One region of the Mammaliicoccus lentus genome, then DNA from elsewhere that is predicted to be linked to it. Evidence: riboswitches for the same ligand, from Rfam matches in the RefSeq annotation. Region 1 holds a riboswitch; the other holds the start of a gene.
The links. A riboswitch is a leader RNA that binds a small molecule or an ion and turns the genes downstream of it on or off. The one in region 1 is predicted to bind thiamine pyrophosphate.

Region 1 (5,801 bases):
CATTGCTTGATTTTAATGCTGGAACATACTGTGCTGCTTCATTAAATAACCAGCTTTCACCTTCTTTAGAAGTGCCTACTGAAAAGTCATTCATATAACTAGTAGCACCAACAAGAAATCTATTTTTAGCTTTAGGTACGATGTAACAACCATTGGTCATAAATAAAGTTTGTTTTAAATCTACTTGTTTATTTTCTAATAGAAGAACTTCTCCTTTAACTCCAGTTATTTGAGATGCGACAGTGGAGTCATGGATTAATTCATGACTCCAAGCACCTCCAGCTATTACAACTTTTTTAGCTTGAAGCACATCATGGGAAGTTTCGATATTATAATAATCACGTTTCTCAGTTATGTTTGTAACTTCTGTTTTATAAAATCGATCAACTCCTTTATTGGTAATAGATTCAAGCAATGCCTTTGTATATTTAGAAGCATTGATTTGTCCATCATCTGGTATATAAATTGCTTGGTTATGAAAATCTATATAACCATTGGATAAGCTTTGCAATGAAGATTTATCGAGCGCTTTTACATGTTCATCATGCTGACTTAAAAAAGTATACTGTTTATTTAAATGAGCAATATCATTAATATTAGAAGCCATCTTAATTAATCCATGTGATACAAATTCGATATCGATATCAGTCTCATCATATAAATCTTCAGCTAAATCTTTGAAGTAACGTCGAGAATGTATAGCGAGTTCATATAAAGGTGAATAATTTTCAAATTCATTTTGAGCGCCAAGCATGCCACCAGCTTTATAAGAAGCATGTAATCCTGGTACATCTCTATCAACAACTGCTATTGAACTATTTGATTTGTCGGAAAGAGCGCGTGCAATAGACATACCAATGACGCCAGACCCTACAATTAGAACGTCATACATAAGATTCCCACTCCTTTCTTAATGATTTAATGGCAGAATTTCCAGCATTTCTAAAGAAAGAAATCGCACATACACCTTGAAAACCTTTTGGCAGCTTTTGTATTGTATGCTCATCAATTCCGCCTATAGCGAAAATAGGTATATCGACTGAAAGTACATTTTTAATCTCTTCTAAAGACTTAGGTTTTGCTCCTTGCTTTGAAGAAGTTTCAAAGACATGACCAAAAAATACAAAATCCAAATTGTTCTTTTGGGCTTTCGTCACGGTCTCAATGTTGTGAGTAGACATACTTACTGAAATGTCTGGATGTTGTTTTTTAAATAAAAAAGCTTTTGCATCATTTTCTTTAAAATGTACATACTTTAAATCAAAAGTTGCTACTAATGAAGTATGTGTGTGCAACATTATTTTATTTTTTGGAAAACCGATTGTTATTAAATAGTCGATGGTTGCAAATAATTTTTGATGATTCATAGGTGTTCTTAACAACAGTAAATCTATATGTTCTGATATTTCGATGTAATGATTTAAATCTTCTTTTGTTAAAATTTGATAAGGTGTTATTGCGATAAACAATTGAATCACTCCAAATAAAAAAGCGCTATTTTTCTTAGTAGAAAAATAGCGCAAATTAGCTTCAATAGGTACGCCACTTTCCTACGCCAGTACGAACTGGATCAGGTTCTGGGAATCCTAAAGTCACTACTTCAGTCTCAGCCTTTGATAAAGGCACTTCCAGTGGTCATTTATTTAATTATTAATGTCATTGTACAATTAAAATGGAAATTATTCAAATTGAATAAATAAAAATTATAATTTAACTGGTCCTCCAGGTCCTACTGGAAGGCCTAATAAGAACCATATAAGCATGATTATGGTCCAAACGACACCGATAATAATACTGTAAGGTAATAAGTGTGCGATTAAAGTACCGAGTTTAATATTTTTATCATACCTTTGTGCAATGGTTAATAAGAATGGTAAATACGGAATCATTGGCGTAATAGGGTTTGTAATAGAATCGCCTATACGATAAACCATTTGTGTAAATGCCGGATGATAGCCTAATGTAGCAAACATCGGTATAAAAATTGGTGCTAATATAGCCCATTTTGCTGAAGCGCTACCCATAAAGATATTAATAACAGACGTTAATATAATCAACCCAATAATCAAAATAACGCCGTTTTGGTTTTTTAACAATTCTGCCCCATTAATAGCCATCACTTTGCCAATATTACTCCAATCAAAATAAGCTAATAATTGAGCTGCAAAGAAGATAACTATAATAAAACTACCCATATCTGACATGCTATTTGTCATTAATCTGCCTATATCTTTTGTAGACACAATACTGCGACTCATATATCCATATACTAAACCAGGAATAATAAAGACTAGAAGAAGAATGACTCCAAAGCCATCCATTAATGGAGACTCAACTAAAATACTGCCTGTATCATTATTTCTTAAAATACTATTTTGAGGTATAAGTATAACGACAATAAATAATAAAAATACAATGACTGAAATATTCGCATATGTTAATGCTTTTTTCGCACGTTGGTTGAATGTTTTTACAGACTCAGCATGCAATTTATCAATTTGGCTATTTTGAAAACTAGGAATCGTAAACTTCTTAGCTACATAGAAAATGATAGGGGTTAAAAGAAATGTTGAAATAGCTGTGAAATACCAGTTCATTGCAATATTAATAGAAGCTTCCCCAGAGAATAATTTTAATGCAGATTGCGTAAATGAAAATGCTAGAGCATCATCTAAACCGATTAATAAATTAGCACCATAACCAACTTCTACTGCAGCATAACTAATCACTAAACCTGCAATAGGATGATAACCCATCTTTATAAATATAACTGCTGTTAAGACAGGCATAATCATTGGTGCCACACCACCAGCAACATTTCCCAAAATAGATATAAAAATTAAAAAAGGTATAACAAACTTTTGAGGTGTTTTATCAACAACGCTATTAAGTAAATGTTCGAAATATCCTGTTTTCTCAGCAATTCCCATACCTATCATTACAACAAGAACCATGCCTAAAGCAGGGAATGTTGCAAAGTTTGTAATTGTTTCAGAAAGAATTTTTTGAATGCCTGAAACGCTAAGTAAATTTGTAATATGTATCGTCTTACCATTGGTAGGGTCTGTAGCTGTTACATTTAAAACAGATAATAATGAAGAAAGTAGTAACATTATTAAACACAAGCTGAAGAATAAAATACTCGGATCGGGTAATCTATTGCCAACTTTTTCTACTCTATCTATAATTCTCAAGAATATATTCCGAAAAACGGCCATTCTATCACTCCTTATCTATAAAATCAGAAAATTCTAACAAGGCATTATTATACCAGTGTTAGTAACATTTATATAGTGCATGATAGGAAAAATATTTAGCCATGTTAAAGAATTATCAACTTTAAAATTTAAATTTGTATAATTATGTAAAAAAGGTTAAAAAATTAACTTTTACAAAAAAATTATATGATTGAACATGAATAAAAACAAAAATAATAAAAAATTACCTTGACATTGATAATCATTATCAATTAAATTAAAGGTTGGAAGGTAAGTTTTATAAAATTAAAAAAAGGAGGTATATTATGCAATTCACAAAGAAAGTTTTAAGTTTTTGTCTTATAGCTTTACTAATGATATCGACAGTTTTAAGTACAAACGCATTTGCTGATACGAAAGATGGTACTTATGACGTGGATTATACTGTCCTAAAGGATGGTACTTCAGATGTGTCGATTGCAAATGATTATTTTAATAAGCCAGGGAAACTTGTAGTCAAAAATGGCGAGAAACATTTACAGTTGACGATGAATCACAGTCACTGGATTAAAGGCATAACGGTAGATGGTTCATCAGAAGAAGTAGTAAGCGAGGATAAATCAGGGGATGTGAGAACATCAAACTTCAAAGTTAAATCATCTTCAGGCAAAATTAATGGCACTATTACTGTTTACATTAATGAAGAAGTAGATGGCAAACCATTCTTATATGACAATAAATATAAAATCATATTTGATGTCAAAGAACCATCTGGTGCAAGCAGTGATCAAGGTCAAGCAACTACAACACCTGCAAAGAAAGATGACTCAACATCAGGAACAACAACAAGCAAATCTACAGATAAAAATAGTAATTCAACGGGAACTACTACAGCATCTACAACTAAAGATGTGAAGAACCCACAAACAAGCGCTGGAACACCTGCAGTAATCTTTACCCTTCCAATTTTTGCAGGATTAATCCTTGTCGTAACGTTTGTGTTTAGTAGAAAAATGAAACGAGGTCATAATTAATGAAGAAAGGTGTTAAGTCACTATTAGCTTTTTCATTAATATTCTCAACGTTTTCTTATACATCATATGAGCCGCAAAGCCATACAGCTATGAACAAAGCTAAAGCAGCGGAAACAACAACGTCAGAAAAAGAGAATATAACGATTGATTACACTGTAAGCAAAGATACATCAGATGAAGTTTCTTATATGGATCAATACATGGAAAAACCAGCAAAAGTTTCATTTGAAAATGGTGAAACTTATGTTGAGGTGACATTAAAAAGTGCTTCATATTGGAAATCATTCGAATTATTAGATGGTGCAGACCCTATTGATGTTCAAACAGTAAGTGAAGATAAAGATTCAGATACAAAAGTTATAAAGTTCAAAGTTAAACCTGGAACTAAAAAGCTAACTTCTAAAGTACACATTGTTGTACCAGCTGTTAATTATGATAATAAATACACAACTTATGTGAATTTTAAAGAAGCAATACCTGAAGCTCCAACAAATACGGAGCAACCAAGTCCAGAGGAACCAGAAGATTCTAAAGATAAAAACTATCTAGAAGATTATACAGATTTAAATGTAGATTTATCATCAGCTGAAGAACGTAATTTTACTGTTCTTAAAGAAGATGGTTCAAATATTTCATCGATGGATAGACAGATGGAAAAGCCAGGTAAAATAGCAAACGTAAACGGTCAAAAAATGTTTGTGACAACAATTACAAGTCAACAATTTTGGACAGATTTCCAAGTGAAAATTGGTGATAGTTATCAACGAGTAACTCCTATTTCAGTTGACGGTAATAAGAAAGTAGTCATGTTTCCTTTAGTAGATAATCAATATGTTTATGATGCAAAAGTGAGCATTAATGCACCTGGATTTGGAATAATGAAGCATGGTACACAGATTAAAATTGAAGAGCCAAGTACGGAAGAGCCAAGTACGGAAGAGCCAAGTACGGAAGAGCCAAGTACGGAAGAGCCAAGTACGGAAGAGCCAAGTACGGAAGAGCCAAGTACGGAAGAGCCAAGTACGGAAGAGCCAAGTACGGAAGAGCCAAGTACGGAAGAGCCAAGTACGGAAGAGCCAAGTACGGAAGAGCCAAGTACGGAAGAGCCGAGTACAGAAAAGCCAAGTACAGAAGAACCAAGTCCAGAGGAACCAAGTACTGATAAACCTTCTATAAACAAGCCAGAACAACTATCTGAAGATGATAACAAACCAATAACAAAAGAAGAAGTGCCAATTCCTGACGAAGTTAAAAAACCAACTGGGTCCAACCACGGTTCAACTAATCAAGAAAAGGCAACTTCAACGCTAGGGTACAACGTATATAAAGAAGGTTCAAGCGAAATATCTTATATGGACCAATATATGGAAAAACCAGCTCAAGTGTTACATGAGAATGGTAAAACGTACTTACAATTAACGTTGAAGAATGCATCGTATTGGAAGTCATTTGACTTGTATGACGGCAACAAAAAATTGAATGTTCAAGCGGTATCTGAAGATAAATCTGCAGATACAAAAGTCATTAAATTTGAGGCTAAGCCAGGTACAAAATCTTTAACTTCTAAAGT
Region 2 (5,801 bases), 380 kb from region 1:
GACCAATTGAACAACATTTAAAGGGCTTCGAAGCATTGGGTGCTGAAATAGAATTACATAATGGATTTATAGAAGCAACTACACCTAATGGTTTAAAAGGCAGTAAAATTTATTTAGATTTCCCAAGCGTTGGTGCTACTCAAAATATTATGATGGCAGCTGTATTAGCAGACGGAAAAACTGAAATACAAAACGTTGCTAGAGAACCGGAAATAGTTGACTTAGCTAATTATTTAAATGAAATGGGTGCTCAAGTACATGGAGCAGGTACGGATACAATTAAAATAATTGGAGTCGATCATTTAGTAGGTGCGGAGCATTCTATTATTCCTGATAGAATTGAAGCTGGTACATTTATGATTGCTGGTGCTATTACAAGAGGTAATATAAATGTAATCGGAGCAATAAGAGAACATATGTCAAGCTTAGTTTCGAAACTAGAAGAAGCTGGTGTTCAAATAACAGAAATTAAAGATGGCTTAAATATTCAAGTGCCTGGTGAAATTAAAGCTATCGATGTTAAAACGATGCCACATCCTGGTTTCCCGACGGATATGCAATCTCAAATTATGGCGTTGTTATTAACTGCTAACGGAACAAGTAAAATAACTGAAACTGTCTTTGAAAATAGATTCATGCATGTTGAAGAATTTAAACGTATGAATGCTGATATATTTATTAACGGTAGAAGTGCTATGATTACGGGACATGATGACTTACAAGGTGCAGATGTAAAAGCAACAGACTTAAGAGCAGGTGCAGCACTTATACTTGCTGGACTAGTATCTGATGGTTATACAAATGTTACAGAACTTAAACATTTAGATAGAGGTTATGTTGATTTTCATGGTAAACTAAAAACATTAGGTGCAGATGTAGAACGCATTAATGATGAAGGCAAGTTAAAAGATAAAGCGAGGGTTTAGTATGGCTGAAACACAATCATCGAGAACTGACGAAAAAAATAGAAAGTCGCCATTTAAAAGGTTTAAAGAAAAAATTCAAACGAGTAGAGTTGAAACGATTCAAGGTATTGAAGTTGAACATCGTGTAATACCGTTATGGATGAAATTACTTATACTGCTAATTTTAATGGTCTTGCTATTTGTTGTCGGGACTATGATTGGTTATGGCATTTTGCATAATCCATTTGGTGTATTTAAACCTGAAACTTGGCAGCACATCTTTGAATTAACAGGAAGGAGTTCATGATGGAAGAAATTATTTACGATTATAATGAAATTAAAAAAATAATACCTCATCGTTATCCATTTTTATTATTAGATAAAATTGTAGAATTAGAAGATGGTAAACGTTGTGTTGGTATTAAGCAAGTATCTGGGAATGAGCCTTTCTTCCAAGGTCATTTTCCTGATTATGCCGTAATGCCTGGCGTACTAATCGTTGAAGCTTTAGCGCAAACAGGTGCAGTAGCAATGCTACGATTAGAAGAAAACCAAGGTAAGTTAGCTATGTTTGCAGGAATCGATAAGTGTCGATTTAAGAGACAAGTAGTGCCTGGTGACACGCTAAGATTAGAAGTAGAAATCAATAGAATTAAAGGTCCAATAGGAAAAGGTACTGCTAAAGCAACAGTAGATGGAGAAGTTGCATGTAGTTGTGAAATTAGCTTTGCACTTGTGGATCAAAAATAAAAAATATATAGATGTATAAAGCCACACCATTGAATGTTCAATGGTGTGGCTTTATTTGTTGTAAATAGTCGAGAGATTTATATCTCACTCTTTATTATATATTACTTTTTTCATCTTTTAATTTTGGTTTAGATTGCATAAGTCGATTAAATGAAGTTTTAAGTTCTTCACCTGTTAATCCTTCTTCTATTAATTGTTCTAGTAATCGTTCAGCATAAACTTGTCTTAAAGTATAAATATGACATTCAAATACTACTGAAATTTTTTCATCTAATTGCTCTATATATTTTATAGTCGCATCAAATAATGCAGGGTCATTAGATGGTCTTGTAATAACGACGCGTGTGTCTAATAATTTTTGAGTGTCATGATATTCTTTCATTTGTTCATAATGAATATCAGAGATTAAAATTTCTAATAACCAACCTGTTCCACTATTTTCTTTATTTATAATAATACCATCTAACAATTCATATTCTGTAATCTGTTCATCATTTACGATTTGAAAGCGAACTGCTTTAAATGTTTTCATAAACATCCCCCTTAAATGTTAAAACTACGAATGTTTAACTTTGTGTTCTATTATAAAGCACTTTTTAAGTAAATAACAATATTCTAAGGATATTGTTGAAAATTATGATGGAAAATATAAAAAAATGGATTTTGACGTAAAAATGTTGATTCCTTATATTAAAAATATAAGGAGGTGAAAGATATGCTTAATAAATCTGTTTTAGTTGGGAGGTTAACTAAAGACCCTGCCTATTTTAAGAAAGGTGACACTATCATTTCTACATTTTGTTTAGCCGTTGAAAGGGGTTATAAATCTAAAGAAGGTAATATGGTTGTTGACTTTATTGTGTGCAAAGCTTTTGGGAAATTAGCTTATAACATTCATCAATATACGAAGAAAGGTCAATTAATAGCTTTAACAGGCCAAATACAAACACGTGTATATATTAAAGATGATAAAAAGCAATATATTACTGAAATTATTTGTGAAACGATAAAGTTTTTAAATATGCCTTCAACAAATAGGAAAGGTGTCCCTCAATCTAAAGAAGAGATAAGTGATTTAATAAGTGAAAGTGCTGACACTTATTCAGAAGAACTATCTGTTAGAATGAGCGATGAAAGAAATACAGCTGAACAAAAGGCCAAAGAGAACGAACAAGATAACTTGTCGCAAGATGAAGTTTATAAACAGTATAATAAAATGATTGAAATTATACATGATGAAACAGACACATCTGAACAACCACAAACCTCGAATAAATCTATGGTAGTAAAATCATAGATTCATTCTAATTCCTCTATTAATAAAAATAGTCTTCCAAAACTAAAATACTCTCGATTCTATATTCCAGTGTGTCTAGAATATAAATAACCAGACGCTTATTAAATTGTTCAAATTATTGGACGTTTAATTACTTCCTACAAACTTATTCTAAAATTTGTGGGAAGTATTTTATATTTTATAAGTAGTTTATATATGACTTAAGAGTTTAATTATAATTGTGTAACCAATTACAGTGGTGTTACAAATTGCACTTTAATTAATTTTACACAACTTAAAAGAATACTTTCATGAAAGTTCTCAAGAAAGTATAAAGCTGTAAAATATTCTTGAGATTTATGTAATACAATTGTAATAATTAGCTGTAATTTTTCATATGGTTGTAACCTATGTCATCAAATTTAATGATATAGTTTATAAAGTAAAAATCATAAATAAAGAGATAACCTTACAGGAGGAAATATTCAATCATGAAAAAATTATTAGCAGTTTCAACAGCAGCAGTTGCAGTTACGACAGGGGTAACAGCTACAGCTGATGCAGCAACTCATACAGTAAAATCGGGAGACACTTTATTTGAGATCTCTAAACAATACGGAACAACAGTTGACGCACTTAAAGCGGACAATGGTTTAAATTCAAACTTAATCTTACCTAACCAAGTAATTAAAGTTAATGAAGCGAAAGCAGAAAATACTGAAGCGACTACAGAATACACTGTAGTTTCAGGAGATACTTTAGGGAAAATTGCATCTAAATATGATGTAACAGTATCTCAATTGAAAGCATGGAACAACTTAAATTCAGATCTAATTGTTGTTGGTCAAACTTTATCATTACAAGCACCAGCACAATCAGCTGAACCAGCAACAGCTCCAGTAGCTCAACAAGCTCCGGTTCAACAAACTGAAACACAAGTTGAAGCACCAGCTTACCAAGCTAACTATCAAGCACCAACACAATCATACAAAGCACCAGCTCAACCAACATACAATAAAGTTCAAACTTCACAAACTTCATATAAAGCGCCAGCTCAATCGGCTAGCACTGGTGGATCTACTAAAGCTCAATTCTTAGCTGCAGGTGGAACTGAAGCAATGTGGAATACAATTGTATTACCAGAATCAAGTGGTAATCCAAATGCGGTAAGCCCTAACGGTTACCAAGGTTTAGGTCAAACTAAAGAATCATGGGGAACTGGTTCTGTAGCTACACAAACTAAAGGTATGTTAAACTACGCGAAACAACGTTATGGTTCTGAAGCAGCTGCAATTGAATTCCGTAAAACTCATGGCTGGTGGTAAGCTAAAAGCTTAATTTTCAAGTTATATAAATAATATTAATTCAATCGTCTAGGAAATATCCTAGGCGATTTTTTATATTTTACTAATGTTGTTTAATTTGACCATTATAAATGTATTTGATAATCTTAAAGTAATTGAATAAAGGAATGACTACTAGGGGCGCCTATAGGCTGAGATGAATTCGTTCAGTCCCTTATACCTGATTTGGATAATGCCAACGTAGGAAAGTGGTCAATTAACGTATACTCTACTTTTAATTGACTTCTTTTTATACGAAAGAAGTCATTTTTTTATTTAAAAAATTATTAGGAGAGATAACATGCGTTTTTCTGAGCAGTTACAACAAAAAGTAGAACCAATTATTGAAGAAATATATAATGATGGATTCATTCAAGGGTTTGTAAATGATGACATTTCAGCAGAAGCTGTAAAGCATTATTTAAAAGCGGATGCCAGATATTTAAATGAATTTGCTAAAGTCTATGCGCTATTAATTCCTAAGATAGACTCTAAAGAAGAGTTGAAATTTTTATTAGAACAAATAGAATTCGCTTCTTCAGGGGAAGTAGGAGCTCATCAAATATTAGCGGATTATATCGGTGAAGATTATCATGAAGTAATAAAAGATGGGGCATGGTATCCTACTGCAGATCACTATATTAAGCATATGTATTATAATGCGTACGCACATGAAAATGTTGCTTATACTGTAGCAGCTATGGCACCATGTCCATATGTATATAGAAGGATAGCTCAACTAGCTATTGAGAGAAATAATTTTTCGTCTAATCATAAGTTACAAGAATGGTTTAAATTTTACTATAAAGGTATGGATGAACTAATGGGCGTACTAGACAACTGGCTCGATACTTTTAGTGAAAATGCATCTAAAGCAGAAATAGAACTAGTCGAAAGAAATTTTTTAGAAAGCACTGTTCATGAACGCAATTTCTTCAACATGTCGTATATTCAAGAAAAATGGGAATTTGAGGAGAGATAAATATGAAAAAACCAAACATTGCGTTATCGATTGCTGGTACCGACCCAACAGGCGGAGCAGGTATCATGGCAGATTTAAAATCATTTCAAGCGTCAGGAGTATATGGAATGGCAGTTCCAACTAGTATCGTTTCTCAAAATACTTTAGGTGTACAAGATGTCTACCATTTACCTATAGAAGTACTTGAATCTCAATTGAAAAGTGTATTCGATGATGAAACGCCAGATGCAATAAAAACGGGCATGATTGCATCAGAAGAAATGATGGAAACAATCAAACCTTATATTGAACAAGCTAATAAACCTTATGTCATTGATCCTGTAATGGTCGCTAAAAGTGGAGATTCACTGATGGATGATAAAGGTAAAAATAAATTAAAATCTATATTATTACCATTAGCTACTGTGGTAACGCCAAATATACCAGAAGCTGAAGATATAACAGGGTATAAAATTCAAACAGAAGAACAAATCAAAAAAGCTGGAGAATTTTTCTTAAATGAAGTTGGTTCTAAAGGTGTTGTCATTAAAGGCGGTCATTTAGAA

Region 2: linked by a shared signal. The riboswitch ahead of tenA (thiaminase II) and the one ahead of ACNMOQ_RS02035 (thiamine phosphate synthase) in region 1 are both predicted to bind thiamine pyrophosphate.

What each region holds. Positions count from the first base shown of each region.
Region 1 is NZ_OX344834.1:453,551-459,351, forward strand. Features, by position in the region: gene thiO (glycine oxidase ThiO) at 1-892, opposite strand, end outside; gene ACNMOQ_RS02035 (thiamine phosphate synthase) at 885-1,469, opposite strand; TPP riboswitch at 1,531-1,640, opposite strand; gene ACNMOQ_RS02040 (AbgT family transporter) at 1,704-3,218, opposite strand; gene isdC (heme uptake protein IsdC) at 3,524-4,231, shown strand; gene ACNMOQ_RS02050 (NEAT domain-containing protein) at 4,231-5,801, shown strand, end outside.
Region 2 is NZ_OX344834.1:828,710-834,510, forward strand. Features, by position in the region: gene murA (UDP-N-acetylglucosamine 1-carboxyvinyltransferase) at 1-926, shown strand, start outside; gene ACNMOQ_RS04000 (DNA-directed RNA polymerase subunit beta) at 928-1,212, shown strand; gene fabZ (3-hydroxyacyl-ACP dehydratase FabZ) at 1,212-1,655, shown strand; gene ACNMOQ_RS04010 (YwpF family protein) at 1,750-2,187, opposite strand; gene ACNMOQ_RS04015 (single-stranded DNA-binding protein) at 2,371-2,952, shown strand; gene ACNMOQ_RS04020 (LysM peptidoglycan-binding domain-containing protein) at 3,423-4,256, shown strand; TPP riboswitch at 4,402-4,499, shown strand; gene tenA (thiaminase II) at 4,576-5,256, shown strand; gene thiD (bifunctional hydroxymethylpyrimidine kinase/phosphomethylpyrimidine kinase) at 5,259-5,801, shown strand, end outside.